DNA from 3 places in the Agromyces sp. Y182 genome. Region 2 is predicted to be linked to each of the others. Evidence: predicted binding sites of a transcription regulator. Region 2 holds the regulator's gene; each other region holds the start of a gene.
What was found. The regulator LexA, encoded in region 2, represses DNA repair genes until DNA is damaged. The targets are predictions, from matches to a motif close to TCGAACANNTGTTCGA.
Positions count from the first base shown of each region.

Region 1: the regulator LexA is predicted to act here: its motif matches at 7,196-7,211, upstream of AC1C2R_RS17790 (DUF6504 family protein).
Region 3: the regulator LexA is predicted to act here: its motif matches at 5,709-5,724, upstream of uvrA (excinuclease ABC subunit UvrA).

Region 1 covers NZ_JCAIUF010000002.1:687,429-697,721, forward strand. The annotation lists gene dxs (1-deoxy-D-xylulose-5-phosphate synthase) at 1-95, opposite strand, end outside; gene acnA (aconitate hydratase AcnA) at 227-3,037, opposite strand; gene AC1C2R_RS17760 (DUF3159 domain-containing protein) at 3,194-3,982, opposite strand; gene AC1C2R_RS17765 (DUF3710 domain-containing protein) at 3,988-4,608, opposite strand; gene dut (dUTP diphosphatase) at 4,605-5,063, opposite strand; gene AC1C2R_RS17775 (DUF3093 domain-containing protein) at 5,102-5,566, shown strand; gene AC1C2R_RS17780 (DUF4193 domain-containing protein) at 5,563-5,856, opposite strand; gene sepH (septation protein SepH) at 6,051-7,121, shown strand; gene AC1C2R_RS17790 (DUF6504 family protein) at 7,228-7,512, shown strand; gene AC1C2R_RS17795 (benzoate/H(+) symporter BenE family transporter) at 7,564-8,742, opposite strand; gene clpX (ATP-dependent Clp protease ATP-binding subunit ClpX) at 8,769-10,043, opposite strand; gene AC1C2R_RS17805 (AAA family ATPase) at 10,158-10,293, opposite strand, start outside.
Region 2 covers NZ_JCAIUF010000001.1:34,267-44,559, reverse strand. The annotation lists gene dapF (diaminopimelate epimerase) at 1-605, shown strand, start outside; gene AC1C2R_RS00205 (class I SAM-dependent methyltransferase) at 624-1,238, opposite strand; gene hflX (GTPase HflX) at 1,281-2,810, shown strand; gene AC1C2R_RS00195 (methylenetetrahydrofolate reductase) at 3,136-4,122, shown strand; gene metE (5-methyltetrahydropteroyltriglutamate--homocysteine S-methyltransferase) at 4,119-6,470, shown strand; gene AC1C2R_RS00185 (alpha/beta fold hydrolase) at 6,484-7,377, shown strand; gene lexA (transcriptional repressor LexA) at 7,427-8,104, opposite strand; gene AC1C2R_RS00175 (LysM peptidoglycan-binding domain-containing protein) at 8,374-8,775, shown strand; gene AC1C2R_RS00170 (histidinol-phosphate transaminase) at 8,861-9,952, shown strand; gene hisB (imidazoleglycerol-phosphate dehydratase HisB) at 9,949-10,293, shown strand, end outside.
Region 3 covers NZ_JCAIUF010000002.1:584,127-594,419, reverse strand. The annotation lists gene AC1C2R_RS17325 (epimerase) at 1-572, shown strand, start outside; gene rpsA (30S ribosomal protein S1) at 726-2,177, shown strand; gene AC1C2R_RS17315 (DUF4126 domain-containing protein) at 2,231-2,833, opposite strand; gene coaE (dephospho-CoA kinase) at 2,885-3,499, shown strand; gene uvrB (excinuclease ABC subunit UvrB) at 3,563-5,629, shown strand; gene uvrA (excinuclease ABC subunit UvrA) at 5,780-8,671, shown strand; gene uvrC (excinuclease ABC subunit UvrC) at 8,676-10,293, shown strand, end outside.

The DNA.
Region 1 (10,293 bases), on a different contig from region 2:
AGATACTCACGGATCTCGCCGGCGAGCTGATCGAGCTGATCGGGACTCATCGCATCGAGATCGCGAGGTCCCGAAATCGTCTCGAGCAGGGTCATTCGTCTAGCCTCCGGAGATTCACTGGCGCTGCCGCCGAACGGAACGATTCTACGCCGGGCTCGCTGGGAAGCCGGGCAGAGATCGGGGCGATCGGCGAAAAGCCGACCGCCCCGATTCTCCTGTGGTTCGCTCAGACGAGTGAACGCAGAACGTACTGCAGGATGCCGCCGTTGCGGTAGTAGTCGGCTTCACCCGGAGTGTCGATGCGCACGACCGCATCGAACTCGACCGTCTGCTTTCCGGCCGGCGAGTGCTCGGTCGGCTCGGCGATCACGTGCACCGTCTTGGGCGTGGTGCCCTCGTTCAACTGCTCGATGCCCGTGATCGAAACGACCTCGGTGCCGTCGAGCCCGAGCGATGCCCAGCTCTCCCCTGCGGGGAACTGGAGCGGCACGACACCCATGCCGATGAGGTTCGAGCGGTGGATGCGCTCGAAGCTCTCGGTGATGACCGCCTTCACGCCGAGGAGACTCGTGCCCTTGGCCGCCCAGTCGCGCGACGAACCCGAGCCGTACTCTTTGCCGCCGAAGATGACGAGGGGGGTGTCCTGCGCCTGGTAGTTCTGGCTCGCGTCGTAGATGAACGACTGCGGGGCGCCGGCCTGCGTGAAGTCACGCGTGTAGCCGCCCTCGACATCGTCGAGGAGCTGGTTCTTCAGGCGGATGTTGGCGAAGGTGCCGCGAATCATGATCTCGTGGTTACCGCGACGCGAGCCGTAGGAGTTGAAGTCCTTGCGGTCGACGCCGTGCTCGGTCAGGTACCGACCGGCGGGGCTGTCGGCCTTGATCGAACCGGCGGGGCTGATGTGGTCGGTCGTGACCGAGTCACCGAGCTTGGCGAGCACGCGCGCGCCGACGATGTCGGTGACGGGCGTGGTCTCCATGGTCATGCCGTCGAAGTACGGGGGCTTGCGCACATAGGTCGATTCGGCGTCCCACTCGAAGGTGGCGCCCGTGGGCGTCTCGAGGTTGCGCCAGCGCTCGTCGCCCTCGAACACGCTCGCGTACTGGTGCGTGAACATCTCGGTGTTGATCGAGGTGTCGATCGTGTGCTGCACCTCGGCCGCGTCGGGCCAGATGTCTTTCAGGAACACGTCGTTGCCGTCGGTGTCGGCGCCGAGCGCGTCGACCTCGAAGTCGAAGTTCATCGACCCGGCGAGGGCGTACGCGATGACGAGCGGCGGGCTCGCGAGGTAGTTCATCTTCACGTCGGGGTTGATGCGCCCCTCGAAGTTGCGGTTGCCCGAGAGCACCGCGGTGACCGCGAGGTCCTGCTCGTTGACCGCGGTCGAGATCTCGTCGATCAGCGGGCCCGAGTTGCCGATGCAGGTCGTGCAGCCGTAGCCGACGGTGTAGAAGCCGAGGTCTTCGAGGTAGCTCGTGAGACCAGCCTTCTCGTAGTAGTCGGTGACGACCTTCGAGCCCGGCGCGAGGGTGGTCTTCACCCACGGCTTGGCCTTCAGGCCCTTCTTCGCCGCATTGCGGGCGAGGAGGCCCGCGGCGAGCATCACCGAGGGGTTCGAGGTGTTCGTGCACGAGGTGATCGCGGCGATGGCGACGGCGCCGTGATCGAGCGTGAACTGCTGGCCGTCTTCGAGCCGCACCGGCGTCGGGTTCGACGCGGTCGCAGGCGCGTGGCTGCGGTGATGGTGCTCGTGGTGGCTGTGCTCGTCTTCGGGAGTGTTTCCGGGCGGGTCGGAGGCCGGGAAGGACTCGGCGCCCTCGAGGTCGACGAGATCGTGGTCGACCCGAGCGTAGCTCAGCAGGTCTCTCTCGAACGCGCTCTTCGAATCGGTGAGCTCGATGCGGTCTTGCGGGCGCTTCGGCCCGGCGATCGAGGGCACGACCGTCGAGAGGTCGAGCTCAATGTACTCGCTGAAAGCCGGCTCGCTGTCGGCGTCGTGCCAGAGCTTCTGCACCTTGGAGTACGCCTCGACGAGCGCGATCTGCTCGGCGCTGCGGCCGGTGAGCCGCAGGTAGTCGAGGGTGACGTCGTCGATGGGGAACATCGCGGCCGTCGAGCCGAACTCGGGGCTCATGTTGCCGATGGTGGCGCGGTTGGCGAGCGGCACGGATGCCACGCCCGAGCCGTAGAACTCGACGAACTTGCCGACCACGCCGTGCTTGCGGAGCATGTCGGTGATCGTCAGCACGACGTCGGTCGCGGTCACACCCGTGGGGATCGCACCGGAGAGCTTGAAGCCGACGACCTTCGGGATGAGCATCGACACTGGCTGGCCCAGCATGGCCGCCTCGGCCTCGATGCCGCCGACGCCCCAGCCGAGCACGCCGAGGCCGTTGACCATCGTGGTGTGCGAGTCGGTGCCGACGCAGGTGTCGGGGTAGGCGCGCAGCACACCGTCGACCACGCGCGTGAAGGTGACCTTCGCGAGGTGCTCGATGTTGACCTGGTGCACGATGCCGGTGCCCGGCGGCACGACCTTGAAGTCGTCGAACGCCGTCTGGCCCCAGCGGAGGAACTGGTACCGCTCGCCGTTTCGCTCGTACTCGATCTCGACGTTGCGCTCGAGTGCGTTCTCGGTACCGAAGAGGTCGGCGATCACGGAGTGGTCGATGACCATCTCGGCGGGCGCGAGTGGGTTGATCTTGTTGGGGTCTCCGCCGAGGCCGACGACCGCTTCGCGCATCGTGGCGAGGTCGACGATGCAGGGGACGCCCGTGAAGTCCTGCATGACGACACGAGCCGGCGTGAACTGGATCTCGGTGTCGGGCTCGGCCGTCGGCACCCACGACCCGAGGGCCTCGATCTGCTCCCTGGTGACGTTCTTGCCGTCTTCGGTGCGCAGCAGGTTCTCGAGCAGCACCTTGAGGCTGAACGGCAGCTTCTCATGGCCCGGCACGCTGTCGATCCGGAAGATCTCGTAGGACTCATCACCGACGTGGAGCGTGTCCTTCGCCCCGAAACTGTTCACTGCAGACACGATGTCCTCTCCTTCGTGGATGCCGCCGAACACGCGGGCGACGCTCCATCTTCTCCGTCAGACATGGGGCTGTTCCAGCAAGGGTAACCTAAGCCACTCGCCCGCCGACAGGCCTCGCACGGTGTGCGGATTTATCTTGACGTCGAGATAACTCTATCACTCGGCAGAGCGAGCCGAAGACGGATAGATCGCCCGAACCACGAGCCAAGAGAAGACCAGCACGAGCGCGTAGAGCGGCACGCCCATGAGGAGGCGAGTGGCCCCGAGCGCCTCGACGTTGTCGACGAGGTAGAACGGCACCTGCACCGCAAGGCGCGCGACGAACAGCCCGATCCAGACGAGCGTGAGGAACTGCGCCGCGCGGTACTTGCGCTTGTCGTGCTTCCAGGCGACGCCGTCGCCCATGAGGAATCCGACGATGAGGCCGAGCGCCGGCCAACGAACGAGCAGCGATACGATCAGCGCGAGCGCGTACCCCGCATTCGTGAAGAACCCGAGCACGTAGTTGTCGCGCGCATTGCCCGACCAGAGGGCGAGCGCCGCCGAAGCGAGCACGCCGATGAGCCCCGCGATCGCCTGGGTCGGCTGCCCCTTGGTGGCGAGCCGCACGACCGTGAACACCACTGCGAGACCGACGGATGCCGTGAGTGCGGGCACGAGCGCGGCCTGCGCGTCTTGGCCTGCGAAGCTCGTGAGCCCGCTGTAGACCACCAGGAACACGAGTCCGGGCAACAGTGCCTCGAGGATGCCTCGAACGCCGCCGACCGCGGTCAGCAGGTCACGGCCGCTCAGCTTCTCGTCACGCGCGAGGGCGCCGAGGCCGCTCTTCTCGGCGGCGGCGGCGAACTGCCTTCCGAACTCGCCGCCCTCTGCGGGCTCACCCTCGGATGCGGCATCCGTTCGGCCGCTCTCATCGGGACGCGACGGCCCAGAGGCATCCGTCATCTCGGTCACGCCGTGGGTGCGCCTGCGGAGGACGCGGGCATGCGCAGCGGAATCAGGTCGCGCGGCGGCATCGGCGTGGTGCCGCGCACCACGACGATCGAACGGAAGAGGTCTTCGACCTTGGCAGCCGCGGCCGGGTCGACCGCGGCTTCACCGGCGATCACACCGCGCAGGAACCATCGGGGTCCGTCGACCCCGACGAAGCGCGCGAGTCGCATCTGACCCTGCTGCCCCTCGCCCGCGGCGACGGGGATCTGGGCGAGCAGTTCAGGCCCGAAGCTGCCCTCGCGCACGGTGGTCGTGCCGCCCTGGCGGGCGATCTGCTCAGCGATCTGCGCGCGGATCTCGTGCCAGAGACCACTCGAACGCGGCGCGGCGAACGGCTGCACCTGCAGCGTCGAATTCGCGTAGTCGAGGCCGATGGCGACGACCCGTTTGGTGCCCTCTTCTACTTCGAGGCGAAGGTGGAGACCCTCACGCGGCAGCACCTTCACACCGCCGAGGTCGACATAGGGACGAACCGGGTTCGCCTCGGCCTCATCGAAGGGGCCCGCGCTCGCGCGGTCTTCGGGGGCCGACTTTGGCTGGTCGGCGGAGATCTCGCCGGTGTTCTCGATGTCGCTCACGCGTTCACTCCTGACTTGTGCGCCCCGGTACCGGTGGAGCCGAACCCGCCCTCGCCGCGCACGCTGCCGGGCAGTCGCTCGACCTCGACGAACCGCGCGCGGAGCACGGGCATCACGACGAGCTGGGCGATACGGTCGCCGGCCTCGATCGTGTACGGCTCGATCGCGTCGGTGTTCAGCAGGGCGACCTTGATCTCGCCGCGGTAGCCCGCATCGACCGTGCCTGGCGCATTGACGATCGTGATGCCGTGCTTGAAGGCCAGACCCGAACGGGGCACGACGAAGGCGACGTACCCGTCTGGCAGCGCGATCGCGACGCCTGTGCCGACGGTGGCGCGCTCTCCGGGCTCGAGGATGACCGACTCGGCGGCATGGAGATCGGCGCCCGCATCGCCCGGATGGGCGTACGACGGAACGTGCTCGGCCGTGATCAGCACATCGATGGAATCGGTCACTGTTCGAGGGTAGTGCAGAAGTCTGGTCGAATAGAGCCATGCCCGACTACCGCGAAAGACTCTGGCCGACGCCGTGGATCTACCTCGCCTCACTGCTCTTCATCCCCGCCAGCATCCTCGTGCTTGCGCCGGTCTCCCTGCCCGCCGGCATCGCGACCGGGATCATCCTCTACGGCGCGGTGGTCATCTCACTCAGCCTCACGGCACCGGTCATCGAGGTCGCCGACGGACGGCTCAGTGCGGGTCGTGCGTCGATCCCGCTCGTCGACACCGGAACAGCGGTGGGGGCGACGGATGCCGCTGCGCGCGTCGAACGCGGAACGGGTCTCGATGCCCGCGCGTTCCTCGTGATCCGCGGATGGGTGCAATCCGTCGTGCGGGTTCCCGTCACCGACGAGTCGGACCCCACGCCCTACTGGCTGATCTCGACGCGTCATCCGAAAGAACTGGCCGCCGCGATCAATGGATCACGACGGCCTGAGCGTACTGAGCCGAGCGTCTAGGACGCGCACTCCAAGCAGATCGGCCCGAGCTTCGTCTCGTGGTCGATCTGTGAACGATGTTTCACCAGGAAGCAGTTCACACAGGTGAACTCGTCAGCTTGCGGCGGAAGCACCACCACGTCGAGTTCGACGTCGGAGAGATCGGCACCAGCGAGGTCGAACCCGCCGGGGTTATCGGCGTCTTCGACATCCACTACGCCCGACATCTTGTCGGGGACGCGCTCCTTGAGGGCCTCGATCGACTCAGAGTCGTCTTCGGTCTTCCTCGGTGCGTCGTAATCCGTTGCCATTCCCATCCATTTCCTCATCGCCGAAGATTCGGCGGCCATAGTCTGCATCAAATCGGTTGCGTTAGCAAACCACTTGTGTGGGTTTTCCCAGGTCCTTCGTGCTCAACTTCCGCCGCGCCCGGGGTATTCCCACGAGCACACATCCCGACGTGGCATCCTTGGGCGGAGACGAAGGCACGGAAGGGCTTGTCGCGATGCAGGAACTCAAGGTAATCGGAGTCGAGAACGGCGCATTGCTCGCCGCATCCGACGATGGCGCGCGCTTCCGGATCGAGATCGACGAAGTACTGCAATCTCGTATCCGGCAGGCGCAACCCGAACAGCACACCGGGCCCAAACCTTCGCCGCGCGAAGTGCAGTCCCACATCAGGTCGGGCATGTCGGCCGAAGAGGTCGCTCAGGTCACCGGCGCATCCCTCGACTACATCCGCCGCTTCGAAGGCCCCGTGCTCGCCGAGCGCGAACACATGGTCACCTCGGCACTCGCGGTGCCGGTGCACGTCTCGATCGAGGTCGACCCGGCCGACGAGCCGCCGTCGTTCGGCGGAGTCATCCGTGACCGACTCGCCCAGCTCAGCGCCCATGGTGAACGCTGGGCGAGCTGGAAAGACGAGGAGCGCGGCTGGATCATCAAGCTCGAGTTCACTGCCGAGACGATCGAGCACGACGCACGCTGGAGCTTCGAGCCCCGCAAGCAATCGCTGCAACCGCTGAACTCCGAAGCGATCACACTCTCGCAGCAGGGCGAGATGAAGGGCGGGCTGATCCCGCGCCTGCGCGTCGTCGCTGCCGACTCCGACGAGTCGCGCTTCGACAGCGGCGCCTTCACCTTCGAAGAGCCCGAGCACGGCGAATTCGACACCGCCCCGCATCTCGAACCGCTCCCGTACTCGCGCTCGCCGCAGACGTCGAGCCCTGCAGCGTCGCGTGCTGCGATCAAACGAGCGGATGAACCGAAGCAGACGCTCGGCGAGACAGCAGACCTGCTCGAGGCGCTCCGGCGACGGCGCGGCGAGCGGGAGGCTGCCGGAAACGGGCAAGAGCAGCCGCCGACACCGGTCACCCCGGCTGTGATGCAGGAACCAGTACCCCCGCCCGAGCAACCGGTCGAAGAGAAGCCCGGCACGGCCGCTCGGAGCATTTGGGGCGGCAAAGCCTCCACCGGCCCGGCCGGCGCACGGGGCGCTTCCAAGAAGGGGCGTGCTTCGATGCCGAGCTGGGATGAGATCGTCTTCGGCGCGCGCACCGACGACGATCTCGCCTGATCGCCGACTGAGCTGAGGAACGCCGCCGGGCAGATGCTCGGCGGCGTTTCGTGCGCTCGAGCGCGGTGCTACCATCGAACATACATTCGATTTCGGTGAGGTGCCCATGTCGCTCGTTCACGAGTTCGTCGAGGTATGGACGAACGACGACGGCCGCCCCGAGCGACTCGTGTGGCGCTCACGTCGCTTCCGCGTGACGGACACTCCGACGACGCTCGTGGGCCCGTGCGACTGGTGGTCACCCGTCGCGGCACACGATGTCTCACCAGGCAGACCGCCGCTGCAGATCGCAGGCTGGCGTTTCCAGGCCACTGCCGACGACGGCGAGACCCACGTCTTCGATGTACGCCGCCACGAGCGCCGCTGGGAGCTCGTGCGCGTCTTCGATTGAGCACCGCGTGGCATAGCCGCCTTCAGGGCGTCAGAGCCCTCACCGGGCTGTTCAGCGGGCTTCGCTGGCCTTCGCGCTCCGGTCGCGGACGCGCGGACGCAACCAGAGCATGAGGATTCCACCCACCACGAGCCCCCAGAAAGCCGAGCCGATCCCGACGACCGCAACGCCCGACGCCGTCACCAGGAATGTGCCGATCGCGGTGATGCGCTGCCCCGGAGCTTCGAGCGCGCCCGTGACGGACGTGACCAGGGCGCCGAGCAGCGCGAGTCCGGCAACCGCCGTGATGATGATCGGCGGTGAGGCCTGCACGACCGCGGCAGCGAGCCCCGCCCCTGCTCCGAACACGAGGTAAACGACCCCCGAAGTGAGCGTGGCGACCCATCGGCGCCCGGCGTCGGGATTCGACTCGGGGCTCGCCATGATCGCAGCGGTGATCGCCGCGAGGTTGATCGCGTGGCCGCCCGCGAAGGCCGCGGCCACGGATGCGGCGCCTGAGGTGACGAGAACCTGCCTGGGAGCGAGGCGATAGCCGAACGTCGACATCACCGCGAACCCCGGCACGTTCTGGCCCGCCATGGTCACGATGAAGAGGGGCAGGCCGAGACTCACGATGACGAATGGGTCGAAGACCGGTGCGACGAACTCGAGCTGCGGCCGCACGGCTTCACTGCCGAGCACGGCCGGACCCGCGATCACTGCGATGCCGATCACCGCCACGAGCATCGCCGCCGGAACGGCCCAGCGAGGCGCGAGGCGAGCGAGCAGCAACCAGACGAGGATCATCGGAAGGGCGATCGCCGGCTGCTCGACGGCCGCGAACACCGGAGCGACGCAGATCGGAAAGAGGATGCCGGCGAGCATCGCGCTCGCGATCGGCTTCGGGATGCTCGTGATCGCGCGCCCGAGCGCAGGCCACAGGCCCGAGAGCACGATGAGCACACCGCAGACGATGAAGGCACCGATCGCCGCCGCGAATTGCTGGGTGGTCGCGGCCGCCGCGACGAGCAGCGCCGCACCGGGTGTCGACCACGCGAACGAGACCGGCATCCGGGTGATGACCGGCAGAAGGATGCACGTGACGCCGGTCGCAATGCACAGCGCGAACAGGCCTGAAGCTGCCTGCGTCTCGCTCGCGCCGACGGCGAGGAGTCCTGCGATCACCAGGGCGAAGGAGCTCGCGAACCCGGTGATGGCCGCGATGACGCCCGCGACGACGGTTTGGAAGATGTCCGGTGCTCGCTCTCGAACGAGTTCTACGCCGACTTCTCAGCGCGACGCGGCTTGTGCTGCACGATCGTGGGGGCGGCATTGTCGAGCACCGCGGCCTTGGTGACGACGACCCGGGCGACACCTGTCGAAGAGGGCACCTCGAACATGATCGGTCCGAGCACCTCCTCCATGATCGCGCGGAGGCCGCGTGCACCGGTCTGTCGAAGCACGGCGAGGTCGGCGATCGCCTGCAACGCCTCCTCTTCGAAGTCGAGTTCGACGCCGTCGAGTTCGAACATGCGCTGGTACTGCCGCACGAGCGCGTTCTTCGGCACCGTGAGGATCTGCATGAGCGCCTCGCGGTCGAGCGGCGTCACGGTCGCCACGACCGGGAGCCGGCCGATGAACTCGGGGATCAGGCCGAACTTGTGGAGATCTTCGGGCAGCACCTCGCTGAAGATGTCGGCTTCGTCTTCTTTGTTGTGCAACGGGGCACCGAACCCGATGCCGCGCTTGCCCGCCCGCGAGGAGATGATGTCTTCGAGGCCCGCGAACGCTCCGGCCACGATGAAGAGCACGTTCGTCGTGTCGATCTGGATGAACTCCTGGTGCGGGTGCTTGCGCCCGCCCTGCGGCGGCACCGATGCGACGGTGCCCTCGAGGATCTTCAGGAGCGCCTGCTGCACGCCCTCACCCGAGACATCCCTCGTGATCGACGGGTTCTCGGCCTTTCGCGCGATCTTGTCGACCTCGTCGATGTAGATGATGCCGGTCTCAGCGCGCTTCACATCGAAGTCGGCGGCCTGGATGAGCTTCAGCAGGATGTTCTCGACGTCTTCACCGACGTACCCCGCCTCGGTGAGCGCGGTGGCGTCGGCCACGGCGAACGGCACGTTCAGCTGCTTGGCCAAGGTCTGCGCGAGGTAGGTCTTTCCGCAGCCCGTCGGGCCGATCAGCAGGATGTTGGACTTCGCCAGCTCCACGTCGTCGCGCGCATCTGCCGACGTCAGCGTCGTGCGTGCGCGAACGCGCTTGTAGTGGTTGTAGACCGCAACGGCGAGCGCCTTCTTCGCGGCCTCTTGACCGATGACGTACTCCTCGAGGAATCCGAAGATCTCTTTGGGCTTCGGCAGCTCGAACTCGCCCGCCTCCGTCTCGCCGGCTTCGGCGAGCCGCTCCTCGATGATTTCGTTGCAGAGCTCCACGCACTCGTCGCAGATGTAGACGCCGGGTCCGGCGATGAGCTGCTGCACCTGCTTCTGGCTCTTTCCGCAGAAGGAACACTTGAGCAGGTCGGCGCTCTCTCCGATGCGTGCCATCGAAACCCTCCCTGTCGACGAGTCTGTTCCGAGCCTAGCCCGAGATCGGGCCGATCGAGGGTAGCCGGTCGGATTCGACACGCCCAGCAGTTCGCCGGTCGCGAACTGCGGCCATCAGTCGAGCAGGTGACGCAGATACCGCTTCGGGTCATCGAGGTACAGACGCCAGTGCGAGACGAGCTCGAGTTCCTCCCAGGTGGTCTCGCGGATGCCCCACTCCCCCAGTTCGAGGATCGTGGCGCCCGGCACC
Region 2 (10,293 bases):
GGGTGTTCACGAGCTACCTGCTCGATCAGGGGTTGGCCGATCTCGGCCCCGATGCTTCGATCGCGATCGGCACGCGCGCCGGAGTGCGCACCGTCCGCCGCAGCGCGTCGGGCTTCGAGGCGGACCTCGGTCGCTGGCGTCTCGCCGGCGGGGAGCCGCTCGTGCGCGCCAAGAGCCTCCCGGTCGCCCGCCCCGGACTCGGTATCGACGTCGGCAATCCGCACATCGTGGTCGCCTTGGCCGATGACGATGAGCTCGAGGGGCTCGATCTCGCGTACCAGCCGGTGCTCGAGCCGGTGCCCGAGGCCGGTGCCAACATCGAGTTCGTCGTGCCCGCCGAGCCGCTCGTCGAAGACGGAGTCGGTCGCATCCGCATGCGGGTGCACGAGCGTGGTTCGGGTGAGACCCTCTCGTGCGGCACGGGTGCGGTGGCGGCGGCGCTCGCGGTGCGGCACTGGGCGGGCGAGTCTGCGCCAGGCACGTGGCGGGTTCAGGTACCCGGTGGCGTGCTGGGTGTGCGCATGTTCCAGGCCGACGACGGCGAGCACGTCGCGCTGTCAGGGCCCGCCGAGCTCGTCTTCGACGGAGTACTCAGCCTCGCCTGACGTGTTCGTACGAATGCATCACTGAGCGGTTGCAGCGTGGCGTACCTCGAGTACACGGAATCCCTTGTCTTGCGCCGCGCGGTCGACCTCGAGGCCGAGCTCTTCGGCGATCCAGCGTTGCAGCGACTCGGCGCCGAGATGCTTGGCCACGACGAGCCACGCACTCGCGTCGTCTTGGAGGAGGGGCAGCCACTGCGTGAGGATCGCGTGCAATTCGGCTTTGCCGACACGGATCGGCGGATTCGACCAGATGCCGGCGAATCGAACGTCCGCGGGAACATCGCCAGGCAGCGCCGCGTTGACATTGGTGATGCCGAGACGACCAGTGTTGCGACGCACGAGGTCGAGAGCTCGCTCGTTCACGTCGACGGCCCACACGGTGGCGTCCGGAGATCGCAGCGCAAGTGAGATCGCGATCGCACCCCACCCGCAGCCGAGATCGAGCAGGTCGCCCGTCGCTGGAGGTGCGGGGGCACGGTCGAGAAGGATGCGGGTGCCGGTGTCGAGATGCTCGGGGCTGAACACGCCGCCGGCGGTGGAGAGCGAGAGTTCGCGCCCCGCGATGGTGGCGGTGATGGTGCGGAGAGTGGCCTCGCCGCCCGGACGAGAGGAGAAATAGTGGTCGGGGGCCATACAGGGGAACCTATCGCAGCGACGGGAACTAGGGTTAACACGATGAATGACGCCGAACAGAACTCCGCAGACGATGCCGTCGAGCGGGTGCTCCGTGGCGCTGAGACCAAGGCCGGAGTGTCGCGCTTCGGTTCCGATGCCGCAGCGGCGCTCATGGCGCCCGAAGCGGCCTTCGGCGCCGACTCCGACACCGACGGCGAGCAGTACGACCGCGAGGCGCGAGCGGGCCTCCGGCGGGTGGGAGGGCTCTCCACCGAACTTGAAGACGTCACCGAGGTCGAGTACCGACAGCTTCGCCTCGAGAACGTCGTACTCATCGGTGTGTACTCGCAGGGCTCCCAAGACGAGGCCGAGAACTCCATGCGGGAGCTCGCCGCCCTCGCTGAGACCGCAGGCGCCCGAGTGCTCGACGGAGTGCTGCAGCGCAGACCGCATCCCGACCCGAGCACCTACCTCGGCCGTGGCAAGGTCGAAGAGCTGCGGCACATCGTCTCCTCCCTCGGTGCCGACACGGTCGTCGCCGACACCGAACTCGCGCCCAGCCAGCGTCGCGCGCTCGAAGACGCGGTCAAGGTCAAGGTCATCGACCGAACCGCCGTGATCCTCGATATCTTCAGCCAGCACGCGAAGAGCCGTGAAGGCAGGGCGCAGGTCGAACTCGCCCAACTCGAGTACCTGCTTCCCAGGCTTCGCGGCTGGGGTGAGTCGATGTCCCGACAGGCCGGCGGCCAGGTCGGCGGCACCGGTGCGGGCATGGGCTCCCGTGGCCCCGGTGAGACGAAGATCGAGCTCGACCGGCGCCGCATCCACTCGCGCATGGCGAAGCTGCGCAAGCAGATCGTCGGCATGAAGCCCGCGCGTGAAGCCAAACGCGCCAACCGCAAGCGCAACGCAGTGCCGTCCGTTGCGATCGCGGGTTACACGAACGCCGGCAAGTCGAGCCTCCTGAACCGCATCACGGGCGCCGGGGTGCTCGTCGAGAACGCCCTCTTCGCGACCCTCGATGCGACGGTGCGCCGCAACACGACGGCCGACGGGCGCGTCTACACGATCGCCGATACGGTCGGCTTCGTGCGCAATCTGCCGCACCAGCTCGTGGAGGCCTTCCGGTCGACTCTCGAGGAGGTCGCCGATTCCGACCTCATCGTGCACGTCGTCGACGCCGCCCACCCAGACCCCGCCGGGCAGATCGCGACAGTGCGCGACGTCATCGGCGAGGTCGGGGCACGCGACATCCCCGAGCTCATCGTCTTCAACAAGGCCGACCTCGTGACGCCTGAAGACCGTCTCGTGCTGCGCGGGCTCGAACCGGGCGCGATCTTCGCCTCGGCACGCACGGGCGAGGGCATCCCCGAGGTGCTCGAGGCGATCGCGCGCATGCTGCCCGACCCCGCCGTCGAGATCGACCTGCTCGTACCGTACGACCGGGGCGATGTCGTCTCAACGCTCCACGAGACCGGGCGAGTGCTGTCGATCGAGTATGCCGAAGACGGCACCCGCGTTCGCGCGCTTGCTTCGCCCGAACTCGCGGGCCAGCTCGAGGAGTTCGCGGCGGCGTCCGTCCGGGCGTGAACGACCGGCGGCGCTGCCGACCAGTGCGCGCCGCAGGAGCAGCCCGAGACTGATCGGCGCGGTCGTCGCGGAGGCGCGAGCGCCGAGGCATCCATGACTCTCTGGCTCGAGGGATGCCGCGACCTCGTGTCACCTCGCGTCACAGACGTTCGCCGACGGCCGATGAGGCGTATCGTCGCTCTTGATCGATCTGTGATCGGCCCGAAGCCGACCACACGGAGCGACCGCCGAGCCCGGCACCCGCCCGCGAGACCTACCCGCCGTTCCGGCCGGGGGAGCGCGGCCTGCCGTGTTCGCCCCGTTGCCGCTCGCCAGCAGGAGCACCATGTCACCGACCTCATCCGATGCATCGGGCGACGACTGTCGGCCCAGGCTGCCGATCTCCTTCGAGCTCTACCCGCCGCGCACCGATGCCGCGGCGCTGGCCCTCGGTCGTACCATCGATCGGCTCGCCGAGGTCGATCCGGCGTTCATCTCGGTGACTTTCGGCGCCGGCGGCAGTTCCCGCGCGCGGTCCCTCACGGTGCTGCGATACATGCTCGAGCATACGCATGTCGAAGCGATGGCCCACCTCACGTGCGTGAGCTCCTCCCACGCCGAGGCCAACCGGCTCGTGCGAGAGTTCCTCGATGCGGGCATCACGAGCTTCCTGGCGCTGCGCGGCGACCCGCCGACCGATGCCGACCCCGATGCCGGCATCGGTGACCTCGGCAGCGCCGCTGAGCTCGTGCAACTCATCCACCGGGTACAGGAGGAACGGGAGCCGTTCGGCCAGATCGGCGTGCCCGGAAATCCAGGGGCATCTCGTATCAGGGAACGGCCTCGCCCCGAACGTGTCGCGGTTGCGGCGTTCCCCAGCGGACATCCGCGATCGCGCGACGTCGGGCAAGACGTCGATACCCTGCTCGCGAAAGAGATCGCGGGTGCGAACCTCGCGATCACGCAGCTGTTCTGGCGTGCCGACGACTACCTCGGCTTCGTTCAGCGTGCCCGTGCGGGCGGCGTGACGATCCCCATCCTGCCGGGCATCATGCCCGTCACGACGCCCGCTCGCCTGGCCCGCCTGACCGAGTTGACCGCTGTCGAACCGCCCGCCGAGCTGGCGATCAACCTCGAGATCGAGCCGGATGCCGCGGCGCAGGCAGAGCTCGGCATCGCCTTCGCCACCCGGCTCTCCGCCGACGTGATCGCGGGTGGCGTCCCCGGCCTGCACCTCTATACCTTCAACCGCCATGAGGCCGTACTCGACGTCGTCGACCGGCTCGGGCTGCGAGCCGAGCGGCTCGCCGACGAAAGGAACACCGCACGATGACCACCCATGCCCCCGCCTTCCCGATCGCCACGATCCTGGGATATCCGCGCATCGGGCGCCGACGCGAACTGAAGCGAGCCGTGGAGGCGTTCTGGGCCGGTTCGATCTCCGCCGACGAACTCGAGCAGACGGCCGCCGAACTGCGAGCCGCGACACGTGAGCGCCTCGCCTCCCTCGGCCTGGCCCGCACGGATTCGGCGATTCCCGAGACCTTCTCGTTCTACGACCAGGTGCTCGATACCGCCGTGGCCGTCGGTGCGGTCCCACCACGTTTCGCGAGGCTCGCCGATGAGCATGGGGGTATCGACCTCGCGGGGTACTTCACGATCGCCCGCGGTGTCGGCGACGACGCTCCGCTCGAGATGACCAAGTGGTTCGACTCGAACTATCACTACCTCGTCCCCGAGATCGCCCCCGACACCGACTTCTCCCTGCACGCCGAGCGGATCCTCGCCGAATTCGCCGAGGCGAAGGCCGCCGGCTTCGTGACCCGGCCCGTGATCGTCGGCCCCGTCACGTTCCTGCTGCTCGCGAAGGCGGCCGACGGGGCTCCCGAGAGCTTCCAGCCGATCGACCGGCTCGCCGACCTCGTGCCCGTCTACGCGGCGCTGCTCGAGGAGCTCGCCGAAGCAGGTGCCGAATGGGTGCAACTCGACGAGCCCGCCCTCGTGAGCGAGAGCATCGATGTCGCACGCGACCGGGTGCTCGAATCCGTCGCTGCGGCCTACGACGCGCTGGGCTCCCTCGAACGCCGCCCGGCGATCTTCGTCGCCGCACCATACGGCTCGCTCGACGACGCGCTGTCCGCCCTCGCAGCCACCCCGGTGGAGGCGATCGGCCTCGACCTCGTGCGCGGCGTACTGCCCGCGTCGCTCGACCCGGCGACGGCCGAGTCGCTCGCGGCGAAGACGGTGGTCGCGGGCGTCATCGACGGGCACAACATCTGGCGCGGGGACCTCGCCGCCGCATTCGAACAGCTCGAGGCCGCTCAGCGCCTCACCGCGACCGTCGCCGTCTCCACCTCCACCTCGTTGCTGCACGTGCCGCACGACGTCGACGACGAGGATGCGCTCGATGCACGACTCGTCGGCTGGCTCGCGTTCGCCGACCAGAAGGTCGGCCAGGTGGCCGCGCTCGGTCGCGGACTTGCGAACGGGCGCGCCGCGATCGAGGGCGAGCTCGCCGCGGCATCCGCTGCCCTCGCCGATCGCGGCGGTGCGCCGGGTGTGCGCGTGCCGGTCGTACGCGACCGCCTCGCGTCGCTCACTGAGAGTGACTTCGCTCGCGCGAGCTACGACGAGCGTGTTGTGGCGCAGGCGTCCCTCGGCCTGCCCGAGCTGCCGACGACGACGATCGGGTCGTTCCCGCAGACCGGCGAGATCCGTCGCGCCCGCGCCGGCCTGGTGGGCGGCACGCTCACGGGTGAGGAGTACACCTCGCTCATGCGCGAGGAGATCGAGCGCGTCGTGCGGTTGCAGGAAGACCTCGGGCTCGACGTGCTCGTGCACGGCGAACCCGAGCGCAACGACATGGTGCAGTACTTCGCCGAACTGCTCGACGGGTTCGCGGTCACCAAGCACGGTTGGGTGCAGTCGTACGGCTCGCGCTGCACGCGTCCCTCGATCCTCTGGGGTGATGTCTCGCGGCCGGCGCCGATGACGGTCGAATGGTCCGCGTACGCCCAGTCGCTGACCGAGCAGCCCATGAAGGGCATGTTGACCGGCCCCGTCACGATCCTCGCCTGGTCGTTCGTGCGCGACGACCAGCCGCTCGGCGACACGGCGCGACAGGTTGCGCTCGCCCTGCGCGACGAGATCGCCGATCTCGAGGCAGCCGGTATCCGGGTCATCCAGGTCGACGAGCCCGCACTCCGAGAGCTGCTGCCGCTGAAGCGCGCCGACCAGCCCGCCTACCTCGGGTGGTCGGTCGGTGCCTTCCGCCTCTCGACCGGCGGTGCGGCCCCGGCGACGCAGGTGCACACGCACCTCTGCTATTCGGAGTTCGGCGTCGTGATCGATGCGATCAAGAACCTCGACGCCGACGTCACTTCGATCGAAGCGGCCCGCAGCCGTATGGAGGTCGTCGACGACCTCGAGACGAGCGGCTTCGACCACGGCATCGGCCCGGGCGTCTACGACATCCACTCGCCACGAGTGCCGAGCGTCGACGAGGTGCAGGCGCTCCTCGAACGCGCAGCCGGCGCGATCCCCGCCACCCGGCTCTGGGTCAATCCCGACTGCGGTCTGAAGACGCGCGGCTACGACGAGACCGTCGAGTCGCTGCGGCACATCGTCGAGGCGACCCGTGCGGTGCGGGCCGGTCGCGCCGCCTCGGTACTCGCCGGGTAGCACGGGCGAGCGGATGCCGCGGCTCGCGACATCCGCTCGGCTGACGTTCGGCCGACGCAGGGCTGGGACTCAGCTGGTGTTCGGCCGACGCTCGGCTGGTGTCGAGGCGACGCACAGGCGCAGCGCGTACTTTGGTCGTATGCAACTTGCGGTCCACGAATCCGGCCGGGGTTCGCGAACCGCGGTCCTCATCCACGGCATCATGTCCGATTCCCGCGCGTGGCACCGAGTGACTGCCGAGCTCGAGGCGCAGGGGTTCCGGGTGCTCGCCGTCGACCTGACAGGTCATGGACGCAGTCCGCGTGCCGTGCACTACTCGCCCGCCGCATGGGCGAGCGACGTCGTCGAGACGCTCACGCCGGTGCTCGACGGCCCTCCCGATCTCGTCATGGGCCACTCGCTCGGCGGGCTGGTGGCGAGCCTCGTCGCAGATCGGCTCGCGCCTCGCGCGGCGATCTACATCGACCCGGCCTTCTCCTTCCCGAAGGGCGTGAAGGGGTGGGCGTTCAAGGCATTCTTCGCGATAGCACCGAGGCCGCGCCGGTCGGCGCTGGTGCGCATGAATCCGAAGTGGAGTGCGGTCGACGTCGAGATCGAGCTCGCGACGCTTCGAGACTGGGACAAGCGCACCATCCTCGGTTTCACCGATACGCGACCGCTGGTGCCGCCCGTGCGCCTCGTCGCCCCCACTCTGGTGCTCCTGGCGGAGAAGAGCCTGCTCATCACGGCGAAGGTCGCCCGGCAGCTTCGCGGACAGGGCATGACCGTGGCGACCCTGCGCGGAACGGGCCACACCGTGTTTCGTGACGATCACGCCGGGTTCATGGATGCGGTGTTCGACTGGTTCAACGCGCTGGCGCCTGCCACGGTCGGAAGCGGTCTCGCCGGAGTCCGGACCGCGGCGTAGCGACCGGCCGTCGCCGGCCGCTCCATGACTGACCGGTGGGGTTGCCCGGTCAGACTGCTCGGAGCACCGCGACGATCTTGCCGAGCACTTCGGCATGGTCGCCGACGATGGGCTCGAACGCGCTGTTCCGCGGCAGCAGCCAGGTGTGGCCGTCGCGCTGGCGGAACACCTTCACGGTGGCCTCGCCGTCGAGCATCGCCGCGACGATCTCACCGTTCTCTGCGGTGCGCTGCGAGCGCACCACTACCCAATCGCCGTCGCAGATCGCGGCGTCGATCATGGAGTCGCCCACGACCTTCAACATGAACAGCTCGCCTTTGCCGACCAGTTGACGGGGGAGCGGGAACACCTCGTCGATCTGCTGTTCGGCCGTGATCGGCACACCCGCGGCGATGCGGCCGACCAGCGGCACCATCGCCGCGTCGCCGACCGGGATCGGGTCGGAAGAGGTGACGGGTCGCTCGGTGACGCCCGGCAGCTCGATGAGCACCTCGAGTGCTCGAGGGCGGTTGGGGTCGCGCCGGAGGTACCCGGCGAGCTCGAGCTGGTTCAGTTGGTGCGTGACACTCGAGAGCGAGGAGAGCCCGACGTCGTCGCCGATCTCGCGCATGCTCGGCGGGTAGCCGCGGCTGGAGACCGAGCGCTGGATCATCTCGAGGATCGAGATCTGCTTGGCGCTCAAGCTCTTTCGGCGGCGTGGCCTGCCGGCCGCCTGCACGTCGTCGATGTCGGTGCTCAACGTCTTCGCCCCTCGTAGCGGCCGCCTCGCGGCCGGATGTCGGTGGTCTCTGGTCGACTCTCTTCCAGATATTCGAAACTGTATCCGCCTCGCGCGCGCTCGGCAAACATTTGTTCGAGTGTGTCGCGGAATCCGCTCGACAGAATTCCCCGCGTCTTCCCTTGCGTTGTTCGTCATTCGAATGTATGTTCGGAACAGAGTTTCGCATCCGGTTCTCCCGGCCGAGAGCCGGATGCGACTCCTACAGGAGGTGTGACATGAGTGCAGCGATCGCAACGCCCGGCTTCCAGCCCCCAAGTGCCCTTCAGCGAGAGGAGGCGGCGTCGGTTGTTCCCGCGCGCACGCGGCTCCGACTGACGCGACGGGGCCGCATCGTGTTCACGTCGCTCGGCGCAGTTCCGCTCGTCGTGTGGGCATTCGTTGCGGTGATCGGCGCGGGCGGCGCCGCGGCCGACGTCGAATCCACTGGCGTCTCGTTCGAGGCTGCGTCGTTCGAATACACGACGGTCGGGCAAGGCGACTCGCTCTGGGAGATCGCCGAGTCGATCGACCCCGGGGCCGATGTGCGAGAGATCATCGCCGAAATCATGCGGCTCAACGGGCTCGATGACGCGGTGGTCGAACCCGGTCAGCGCCTTGCGCTTCCCGCCGCTCCGTGACCCGTGACCGTCTGAAGCGTCGGGGTTCCGCCGGTCGATGACGGCGCGTCCGAATGACCTCGGTGCGCATCGTTAGCATTGAAGGGTGACGAGTCTCGAAGACCTCCCCATCCGCGATGACCTTCGTGGTCGCACGCCGTACGGGGCTCCGCAGCAGGCAGTTCCGGTCGCGCTCAATGTCAACGAGAACACGCATCCGATTCCCGAAGACGTCGCACACGATGTCGTCGCCCGTGTCGCCGCCGCCATTCTCACGCTCAATCGCTATCCCGATCGAGAGTTCACCGAGCTGCGGCGTGCATTCGCCCGCTATCTGCGCCATGGCCTCGAGCCGGCGCAGATCTGGGCTGCGAACGGTTCGAACGAAGTGCTCCAGCACATCCTCCAGGCCTACGGCGGGCCGGGCCGCACCGTGCTGGGCTTTGCGCCGACGTATTCGATGTACGGCCTGCTGGCCTCCGGCACCGGCACCGAGTGGCTCACCGCCGGTCGTGATGACGAGTTCGAACTCAGTCCCGAAACGGCCGTGTCGGCGGTGCGAGAGCACGATCCCGACATCGTGCTGCTCTGCGCGCCGAACAACCCGACGGGTACGCCGCTCTCACTCGAGACGATCGAGGCGGTCGTCGACGCGGCGCGCGGCATCGTCGTCGTCGATGAGGCCTACTTCGAGTTCGCCGACCCCGGAACCCCGAGTGCGCTCACGCTGCTGCCGGGGCGGCCCCGGCTGCTCGTGTCGCGCACGATGAGCAAGGCGTTCGCGTTCGCCGGCGCCCGCGTCGGCTACCTCGCCGGTGATCCGGCCGCCATCGACGCACTTCGGCTCGTGCGACTGCCGTACCACCTCTCCGCGCTCACTCAGGCGGCTGCGCTCGGCGCCCTGGCGCACTCGACCGAGATGCTCGCGATGGTCGATGAGATACGCACCCAGCGCGAGCGCATCTCGGTCGAGCTCCTTCGACTCGGGTTCCACCCATATCGCAGCGGCTCGAACTTCGTGCTCTTCGGCGGGATCGACGACCCGCATGCGGTCTTCGATCAGTTGCTCGCGCGCGGCATCCTGATCCGCGAGATCGGCATCCCCGGTCACTTGCGCGTCACGGCCGGCACTGAGGCCGAGACCACCGCCTTCCTCGAAGCGATCGCCGTTTCGGCCCCGAATAGGATTGACTCATGACCGCAACGAGACCGCCGCGCACCGCCCGGGTCCAGCGCGAGACGAGTGAATCGAGCATCGACCTCTCGATCGATCTCGACGGCACAGGCGTGAGCGACATCGAGACGAGCGTGCCGTTCTACGACCACCTGCTCACGGCGTTCGCGAAGCACTCGCTCACCGACCTCACCGTGCGGGCACGCGGCGATATCGAGATCGACGTGCACCACACGGTCGAAGACGTCGGCATCGTGCTGGGGCAGGCCATCAAGCAGGCGCTCGGCGACAAGCGCGGCATCTCGCGGTACGGCGATGCCCTCGTGCCGCTCGATGAGGCGCTCGCACAGGCGGTCGTCGACATC
Region 3 (10,293 bases), on a different contig from region 2:
AGTTCTTCGAGGGCACGCTGCCCGCGACGCGTCGGGTGGCACTCCGCATCGCGATCGTGCTCGGTGACGGCAGCGCCATGCGGCCGCTCACGTGGCTTGCACGGATCGGGCTCGGCGGCGCGCAACTCGACGGCAGATGGCCGTCGACGAAGGCACGCCTGGCCGCGGGCACGCAGCATGTGTTCCGCGTGCGGGGCGGGCGTCAGCGCTTCAGCTGGGTGCACATCGATGACATCGCCGGCGTGATCGACTTTCTGCGTGATCGAGCCGATATCGACGGGATCGTGAACGTGAGTTCGCCGAACCCGAGCGACAATCGCACGCTCATGCGAACGATCCGCCGGATCCTCGGAGTACCGATCGGCGTTCCCGCGTGGCGATGGATGCTCGAGCTCGGATCGGCGGTCATCCGCACCGAGACCGAGCTCGTGCTGAAGAGCAGGTGGGTCGTACCCGAGCGGCTGCTCGATGCCGGGTACGCGTTCGAATATCCAGACCTCGAGCCGGCGTTGCTGAGCATCCTTCGGCCCGCTCCACTCACCGAAGAATCGGGCGAGCGACGTCTCGTGTGACGCCAGAACCCCCTCGTTTGCCCATGGGGGAGTGATTCCGTTAGGATTGAGTGTCACTCGTGTGACATCCCTGTCCGCATGCCCATCGCGGAACCAACATAACGCTCTCCCGCGCGATGGGCTCGATTTTGTCCTTTACGGAGCATTCACTACATGACAACCGCAACGACCAAGGCACCCAAGCAGGTCGCGATCAACGACATCGGATCTGCTGACGATTTCCTCGCCGCGGTCGAGAAGACTTTGAAGTTCTTCAACGACGGCGACCTCATCGAGGGCACCGTCGTGAAGATCGACCGCGACGAGGTACTCCTCGACGTCGGCTACAAGACCGAGGGTGTCATCCCCTCGCGTGAGCTTTCCATCAAGCACGATGTCGACCCCAGCGAGGTCGTCGGCGTCGGCGACACCGTCGAGGCGCTCGTTCTTCAGAAGGAAGACAAAGAAGGCCGCCTCATCCTGTCGAAGAAGCGTGCGCAGTACGAGCGCGCATGGGGCGACGTGGAGAAGATCAAGGAAGCCGATGGCGTCGTGACCGGTTCGGTCATCGAGGTCGTCAAGGGCGGCCTGATCGTCGACATCGGCCTTCGCGGCTTCCTTCCGGCCTCGCTCATCGAACTCCGCCGTGTGCGCGACCTCACGCCGTACCTCGGCCAGGAGATCGAGGCGAAGATCCTCGAGCTCGACAAGAACCGCAACAACGTGGTGCTCTCGCGCCGCGCGCTGCTCGAGCAGACGCAGTCCGAGTCGCGTTCGACGTTCCTCGCGAACCTCCACCCGGGCCAGATCCGCAAGGGCGTCATCTCGTCGATCGTCAACTTCGGTGCGTTCGTCGACCTGGGCGGCGTGGACGGTCTCGTCCACGTCTCCGAGCTCTCGTGGAAGCACATTGAGCACGCCAGCGAGGTCGTCGAGGTCGGCCAGGAGGTCACCGTCGAGGTGCTCTCCGTCGAGCTCGACCGTGAGCGCGTCTCGCTGTCGCTCAAGGCGACGCAGGAGGACCCGTGGCAGGTCTTCGCCCGTACCCACGCGATCGGTCAGGTCGCGCCGGGTAAGGTCACGAAGCTCGTTCCGTTCGGTGCGTTCGTTCGCGTCGCCGATGGCATCGAGGGCCTCGTCCACATCTCCGAGCTGTCGGGCAAGCACGTCGAGCTCGCCGAGCAGGTCGTGTCGGTCGGCGAAGAGGTCTTCGTCAAGGTCATCGACATCGACCTCGAGCGTCGCCGCATCTCGCTCTCGCTGAAGCAGGCGAACGAGGGCGTCGACCCCGAGAGCACCGAGTTCGACCCGGCGCTCTACGGCATGCTCACCGAGTACGACGAGGCGGGCAACTACAAGTACCCCGAGGGGTTCGACCCCGAGACCAACGAGTGGCGCGAGGGCTTCGACACCCAGCGCGAGAAGTGGGAGCAGGACTACGCTGCCGCCCAGGCTCGTTGGGAGGCGCACAAGAAGCAGGTCGCGCAGGCGAGCATTGCTGCTGCCGCCGACGACTCGTTCACCTCGAGTGCTCCGTCGTTCACGGGCGACTCCGCCGGCGCGGGTACCCTCGCCGACGATGCGTCGCTCGCGGCGCTGCGCGAGAAGCTCTCGAGCAACAACTAGTCGCTGACCGCGATACGGAAGGCCGGCTCCCTCGGGAGCCGGCCTTCCGGCGTTCATGGCGCGGTCGACGGATGCTGCCTGCGTCGCGCTCGACGCCGGCGCACCACCACGATGACGAGCACGACGATCACCACGATGCCGACCACGACGAGCAGCGGTGCGAGGATCGCGGCGAACGCGAGCGCGAACGAGCCGGCATCCTCGGCGGTGCTCGCCACCGGGGCGCCGACGCCCGCCGTCGCGACGTTGACCACAGGGCGAGTCATCGCCTTGGCGAGATGCACGAGTAACGCGAGCACGACGCCCACCGCGATGGGCACCCATTGCTGCGAGGTGAAGAACACTTCGGGGTCGGTCACTGCTCCGGTCGTGGCACTCACGCCGGAGCCGAACGCGAGACCGCCGGCCGTCGGCCGTACGACGGTCTGCACGATGTCGTTCATCGAGTCGAGGCCGGGAACCTTATCGGCGATGAACTCGACGATGAGCAACACCACGAGGATGAGGAGCACCCATTCATTCGAGAGCCATGACCACTGCGGTGGAAGCTCGATGAGACCGGTGAAACGGTCGAGAGCGCCGATCACCACGAGGGGGATCCAAGCGTTCAATCCGGCAGCGAGGGCGAGCCCGGTTCCCGTCAACAACTCCAGCATGCCCGCCTCCGTGTGCCGTCGCGTCGAGTGTCGCACGGTTAGAGTGGTGGCGTGTATCTGATCGGTCTCACGGGCGGCATCGCCTCAGGAAAGTCCACCGTCGCACGTCGGCTCTACGAGCATGGCGCCGTGCACATCGATGCCGACCAGCTCGCACGGCGGGTGGTGGAGCCCGGAACGCCCGCACTCGAGGCGATCGTCGCCGAGTTCGGCGACGACGTGCTGCGCCGCGACGGGTCTCTCGATCGGGCGAAACTCGGTGAGCGCGTGTTCGGCGACTCGGAGGCGCTCGCGAAGCTCAACGCGATCGTGCATCCCGCCGTACGCGAACTCTCGGCCAGGCTCTTCGCGAAGGCCGAACAGGAGAAGCCCGATGCCGTCGTCGTCTACGACGTTCCACTCCTCGTCGAGGCATCCGTCGATCACCCCTTCGATCTCATCGTCGTGACCAACGCGCCGCGGCGCACCCAGGTGGAACGGCTCGTGCAGGATCGCGGGTTCGACCCGATCCAGGCCGAGGCGCGCGTCGACGCCCAGGTCGACAACACCGCGCGCCTCGCAATCGCCGACGTCGTGATCGACACCGATGGGTCGCTCGCGCACACGATGAGCCAGACCGACGCACTCTGGCGGCGCATCGTCGAGGAGCGCGCCTCCAAGGGGTAGCGTGCTGCCAGTCCGAGAACGCTCCCAGGTGCGGTGTCGGCGGGCGATCCTAGACTGGAGAGCATGCAGGCCACACGATCCGTTCGACCATTCGAGGTCATCAGCGAGTATGTTCCGAGCGGCGACCAGCCGGCGGCGATCGCCGAACTCGCAGGCCGCATCAACGCGGGCGAGACCGACGTCGTGCTGCTGGGTGCGACCGGCACGGGCAAGTCGGCGACCACCGCCTGGCTCATCGAACAGGTGCAGCGGCCCACGCTCGTGCTCGCACACAACAAGACGTTGGCCGCGCAACTGGCCAACGAGTTCCGCGAACTCATGCCCAACAACGCGGTCGAGTACTTCGTCTCGTACTACGACTACTACCAGCCCGAGGCGTACGTGCCGCAGACCGACACCTTCATCGAGAAGGACTCGTCGGTCAACGCCGAAGTCGAACGGCTCCGGCACTCCACCACGAACTCACTGCTGAGCCGGCGCGACGTCGTGGTCGTCTCCTCTGTTTCGTGCATCTACGGCCTTGGCACGCCCGAGGAGTACCTCGGTGCCATGATGCCGCTGCAGGTCGGCCAGCGGGTCGATCGCGACTGGCTCATCCGCAAGTTCGTCTCGATGCAGTACCAGCGCAACGATGTCGACTTCTCTCGCGGCAACTTCCGAGTGCGCGGCGACACGATCGAGATCATCCCGATCTACGAAGAGCTGGCGATCCGCATCGAGATGTTCGGTGATGAGATCGAGGCGCTGTACAGCCTGCATCCGCTGACCGGGCAGGTGGTTGCCAAACTCGACTCGGTGCCGGTCTTCCCAGGGTCGCACTACGTGGCGAGCACAGAGGTGATGCAGCGGGCGATCGGCACCATCCGCATCGAGCTCGAAGAGCGACTCGCCGAGCTCGAGCGCGAGGGCAAGCTGCTCGAGGCGCAGCGGCTGCGCATGCGCACGACGTTCGATCTCGAGATGATGGAGCAGATCGGCTTCTGCTCCGGCATCGAGAACTACTCGAGGCACATCGACGGCCGACAGGCGGGGGAGGCTCCGCATTGCCTCCTCGATTACTTCGCCGACGACTTCCTCGTGGTGATCGACGAGTCGCACGTCACGGTTCCCCAGATCGGTGCGATGTACGAGGGAGACTCCTCCCGCAAGCGCACCCTCGTCGAGCACGGATTCCGCCTGCCGAGCGCGCTCGACAACCGCCCGCTGAAGTGGGATGAGTTCAAGGCGCGCGTCGGCCAGGCCGTGTACCTCTCGGCCACCCCCGGCCGCTACGAGATGGGCATCGCCGACGGCGTGGTGGAGCAGATCATCCGTCCGACAGGACTCGTCGACCCACAGATCATCGTGAAGCCGTCGAAGGGCCAGATCGACGATCTGCTCGACGAGATCCGCACTCGCGCCGAGCGAAACGAACGCGTGCTCGTTACGACCCTCACCAAGAAGATGGCCGAAGAGCTCACCGACTTCCTCTCCGAGGCGGGGGTGCGGGTGCGCTATCTCCACTCAGATGTCGACACGCTGCGCCGCGTCGAGCTGCTGACCGAACTCCGGGCGGGCGTGTACGACGTCCTGGTCGGCATCAACCTCCTCCGTGAAGGGCTCGACCTGCCCGAGGTGTCCCTCGTCGCGATCCTCGACGCTGACAAAGAGGGGTTCCTGCGGTCGTCGACGTCACTCATCCAGACGATCGGTCGCGCCGCACGAAACGTCTCGGGCGAGGTGCACATGTATGCCGATGTGCTCACCGATTCGATGAAGTCGGCGATCGACGAGACGACGAGACGACGAGATCGTCAGCTCGAGTACAACCGCGTCAACGGCATCGACCCGCAACCGCTCCGCAAACGCATCGCCGACATCACCCAAGTGCTCGCGCGCGAAGGGGCCGACACCGCGGCCCTCCTCGCCGGTCGCGATGCGAAGAAGAAGGCGCCGGTGCCGAACCTCCGGCGCGAGGGCATCGCTGCGGCCGGCGCCAACGACCTCGAAGACCTCATCCGCGATCTCAACGAGCAGATGCTCGTCGCGGCCGGCGAGTTGAAATTCGAACTCGCCGCGCGCTTGCGTGACGAGGTCTCCGATCTCAAGCGTGAACTCCGCCAGATGGAGAAGGCCGGCCACCTCGGCTGACGAGGCGCTGACAACCGTCCGAATCGCATCGTTCGATCCGGTCGCGGTCAGGCGGAGCGAGCAATGATCTCGGCCCGATTCGAACGTATGTTCGCTCAGAGCGCGTGTGCACGAGGCATCCGTGTCGGTGGTGCTCTCTAAACTCGAAGAGTGCCAGTTTCACGTCTCGATGCCCATTCGCACCTGAGTGTTCGCGGTGCCCGCGTGCACAACCTGCAGAACGTCGACGTCGAGATCCCGCGTGACGCGATGGTGGTGTTCACGGGCCTCTCTGGTTCGGGCAAGTCCTCGCTCGCGTTCGACACGATCTTCGCTGAAGGGCAGCGGCGCTACGTCGAGTCGCTCTCGGCCTACGCTCGTCAATTCCTGGGGCAGGTCGACCGCCCCGATGTCGATTTCATCGAGGGGCTGAGCCCTGCGGTCTCGATCGACCAGAAGTCGACGAACCGGAACCCGCGCTCGACCGTCGGCACGATCACCGAGATCTACGACTACATGCGCCTCCTGTGGGCACGCATCGGTGTGCCGCACTGCCCGGTCTGCGGTGAGCGCATCCAGCGACAGACGGTGCAGCAGATCGCCGACCAGCTCATGGAGCTGGCCGAGGGCACCCGTTACCAGGTCGTGAGTCCGGTCGTGTCGAAGAAGAAGGGCGAGTTCGTCGACCTCTTCCGTGACCTCGCCGCCCAGGGCTACACCCGCGCGGTCGTCGACGGTGACATCATCAGGCTCGATGAACCACCGACGCTGAAGAAGCAGGTCAAGCACGACATCTCCGTGGTGATCGACCGGCTCGTCGCAAGCCCCGACATGCTCGGCCGGCTCACCGACTCCCTCGAGACCGCACTGCGCCTGACCGACGGCCTCGTGCAGATCAACTACATCGATGAGACCGGACCGGCCGCGTGGGCGACGTTCTCCGAGAAGCTCTCCTGCCCGAATCAGCACCCGATCCAGCTGACCGAGATCGAACCGCGTACGTTCTCGTTCAACGCGCCGTTCGGCGCCTGCCCCGAGTGCTCGGGGCTCGGCACGCGCATGTCGGTCGACGATGCACTACTGCTCGGCGATCCGAGCCTCAGCATCGCCGAGGGCGTCATCATTCCGTGGACCTCCCAGGGCAAGAGCCTCTACAACTACTACGAGAAGCTCCTCGGCGGGCTCGCCCGAGATCTCGAGTTCTCGCTCGATACCCCGTGGGAAGAGCTCGACGAGGCGGCTCGCCAGGCAGTGCTCCGTGGTGACAACTTCGAGGTCAAGGTGAAGTGGCGCAACCGCTACGGCCGCGAGATGAGCTACACCTCCGGCTTCGAGGGCGTCGTGCCCTACATCGAGCGCCAGTACCTGCAGGCCGAGACCGATGTGCAGCGTGCGCGCTGGTCGGAATACCTGCGAGAGGTGCCGTGCCCGGTCTGCGGCGGCAAGCGCCTGAAGCCCGAGGTGCTGTCGGTGCTCATCCACGATGCGAGCATCGCCGACGTGGGCCTGCTGAGTCTCACCGATGCCCGTGCATTCATGGATCGCCTCGAGCTCAGTGATCGCGAACAAGCCATCGCCGCGCAGGTGCTGCGCGAGATCAAGCTGCGTCTCGACTTCCTGATCCGTGTCGGGCTCAGCTATCTCGACCTCTCGCGAGCGGCGGCGACCCTCTCCGGTGGAGAAGCGCAGCGCATCCGTCTGGCGACGCAGATCGGTTCGGGTCTCACCGGCGTGCTCTACGTGCTCGACGAGCCGAGCATCGGCCTCCACCAGCGCGACAACCGTCGACTCATCGACACCCTGATCGCGCTTCGCGATCTCGGCAACACCCTCATCGTCGTCGAACACGATGAAGACACGATTCGCACGGCCGACTGGATCGTCGACATCGGACCGGGCGCGGGCGTGAACGGCGGCACCGTCGTGCACTCCGGCAGCTACGCCGATCTCGTGAAGAACACGCGTTCACTCACCGGCGACTACCTGTCGGGTCGCAAGGCGATTCCGATTCCCGAGACGCGCCGCCCCGTCGACCCCGAGCGCACGATCACCGTGCAGGGCGCAGAAGCCAACAACCTGCGCGGCGTCGACGTCGAGTTCCCGCTCGGCATCCTGACCGCCGTGACCGGCGTGAGCGGCTCGGGCAAGTCGTCGCTCGTGAACGACATCCTGTACCGGGTGCTCGCGAACCGTCTCAACGGCGCCCGAAAGGTCGCGGGCAAGCACCGTCGCGTCACCGGGCTCGACCAGCTCGACAAGGTCGTGCACGTCGATCAGGCGCCGATCGGGCGTACTCCTCGCTCCAACCCCGCCACCTACACCGGTGTCTTCGACCGCATCCGCACGCTCTTCTCCGAGACGACCGAGTCGAAGGCCCGTGGCTACCTCCCCGGGCGGTTCAGCTTCAACGTCAAGGGCGGCCGATGCGAGGCATGCTCGGGTGACGGCACGATCAAGATCGAGATGAACTTCCTGCCCGACGTCTACGTCGCGTGCGAGGTGTGCGGTGGCAAGCGGTACAACCGCGAGACTCTTCAAGTGAACTACAAGGGCAAGAACATCGCCGAGGTGCTCGAGATGCCGATCAGTGAGGCGGCCGAGTTCTTCGAGCCCATCTCGGCGATCCACCGCTATCTGAAGACGCTCGTCGATGTCGGCCTCGGTTACGTGCAGCTCGGACAGAGCGCCACGACGCTCTCGGGCGGTGAGGCGCAGCGGGTGAAGCTCGCGACCGAGCTGCAGCGCCGCTCCAACGGCCGCAGCGTGTACGTGCTCGATGAGCCCACCACCGGCCTGCACTTCGAAGACGTGCAGAAGTTGCTCAAGGTGCTCGGCAAGCTCGTCGACAAGGGCAACACGGTGATCGTGATCGAACACAGCCTCGACGTCATCAAGTCGGCCGACTGGATCATCGACCTCGGGCCCGAAGGCGGCTCGGGCGGTGGCCAGATCGTGGCGACCGGCACGCCCGAACAGGTCGCGAACATGTCCGAGAGTCATACCGGTTACTTCCTGCGCGAGATGCTCGACGCGGCGTCGGTGCGAGCCGAAGTTGCCAGCTGAGGCGATGAACACCGCACTGTCGAGCAAGCAGGGCGTCCCGTACCGCCCGAAGACGGGCGAGATTCCGACGACTCCCGGCGTCTACCGATTCCGTGACGCCGATCGGCGTGTGCTGTACGTCGGCAAGGCGAAGAATCTGCGCGCACGTCTGTCGAACTACTTCGCACCCCTTCGCACCCTGCACGAGCGCACCCGCCGGATGGTCACCACCGCGGCCTCGGTGGAGTGGACGGTCGTCGCCAACGAAGTCGAGGCGCTGCAGCTCGAGTTCACGTGGATCAACGAGTTCGACCCGCCGTTCAACGTGCAGTTCAAAGATGACAAGTCCTACCCGTACCTCGCAGTGACGCTCGCCGACGAGGCGCCGCGTGCGCTGGTCACCCGCAACCGCAACATTCGCGGTGCCCGCTATTTCGGCCCCTACCCCAAGGTCTGGGCCGTCAACGAGACACTCGAGATCCTGCTCAAGCTCTTCCCCATCCGCACGTGCAAAGACTCCGACTACCGCCGGGCAATGGCCAGCGGCAAGCCGTGTTTCGCCGGGCAGATCGGACGCTGTTTCGGTCCGTGCTCGGGTCGCGTGGGCATCGAAGAGCATCGTGAGAACGTCGACCGCTTCGTCTCCTTCATGGCGAGCCAAGACCGGCGCATCATCGGCGAGCTCACGCAACGCATGCGTACGGCCGCCGCAGCGCAAGACTACGAATCTGCTGCGCGTCTGCGCGACCGGCTGCAGGCCGCGACGTCGTTCTTCGAGAAGAGTGCGGTGGTGCTCGGCGAGAAGGTCGACATCGACGTGTTCGGAATCGACCACGATGAGCTCGCTGCGGCCGTGCAGCAGTTCATCGTTCGCGGCGGTCGCATTCGCGGTGTCCGTTCGTGGACCGTCGACAAAGAGCTCGATGTGCCGTTCGGCGAACTCGTCGACTCGGTGGTGCAGAACGCCTACGGTGACGGGAGCCGACCACCGGTCGAAGTCGTCGTGCCCGAACTTCCCGACGATGCTCCGGCTCTCGAGACCTGGCTCGGCGACCTCTCCGGGCGAAAGGTGCGACTGCGCGCCGCGCAACGCGGCGACAAGGCGGCTCTGCTCGCGACCGCGACGCAGAACGCCAAGCAGACGCTGATGCTCTACAAGACACGGCGGAGCGCGGACTTCACGACCCGTTCCCGCGCTCTCGAAGACATCCAGGAGGCGCTCGGAATGGCCGACGCCCCGCTGCGCATCGAATGCTACGACGTCAGCCACCTCAGCGGCACCAACATCGTCGCCTCGATGGTCGTCTTCGAAGACGGACTTCCGCGCAAAGACGAATACCGCCGATTCACGATTCCGCACTCCACCGACGACACCGACTCGATCCATCAGGTGCTCACGCGCCGCCTCGCCTACCTGAAGACGCCCGATTCGATCGGTTCGCCGGTCGAGCCGGACTCGGCGGCGACCCGTGAAGACGCGGAGGCCCACGGCGAGACGGATGCCGCGGCATCCGAGCGCCGGAAGAGATTCGCCTATCGGCCGAATCTGCTGGTGGTCGACGGCGGGCAGCCGCAGGTCGCAGCGGCCGCCCGAGCGCTCGAGGAGTCCGGTGTCGAGGGCATCTACCTCTGCGGAATCGCCA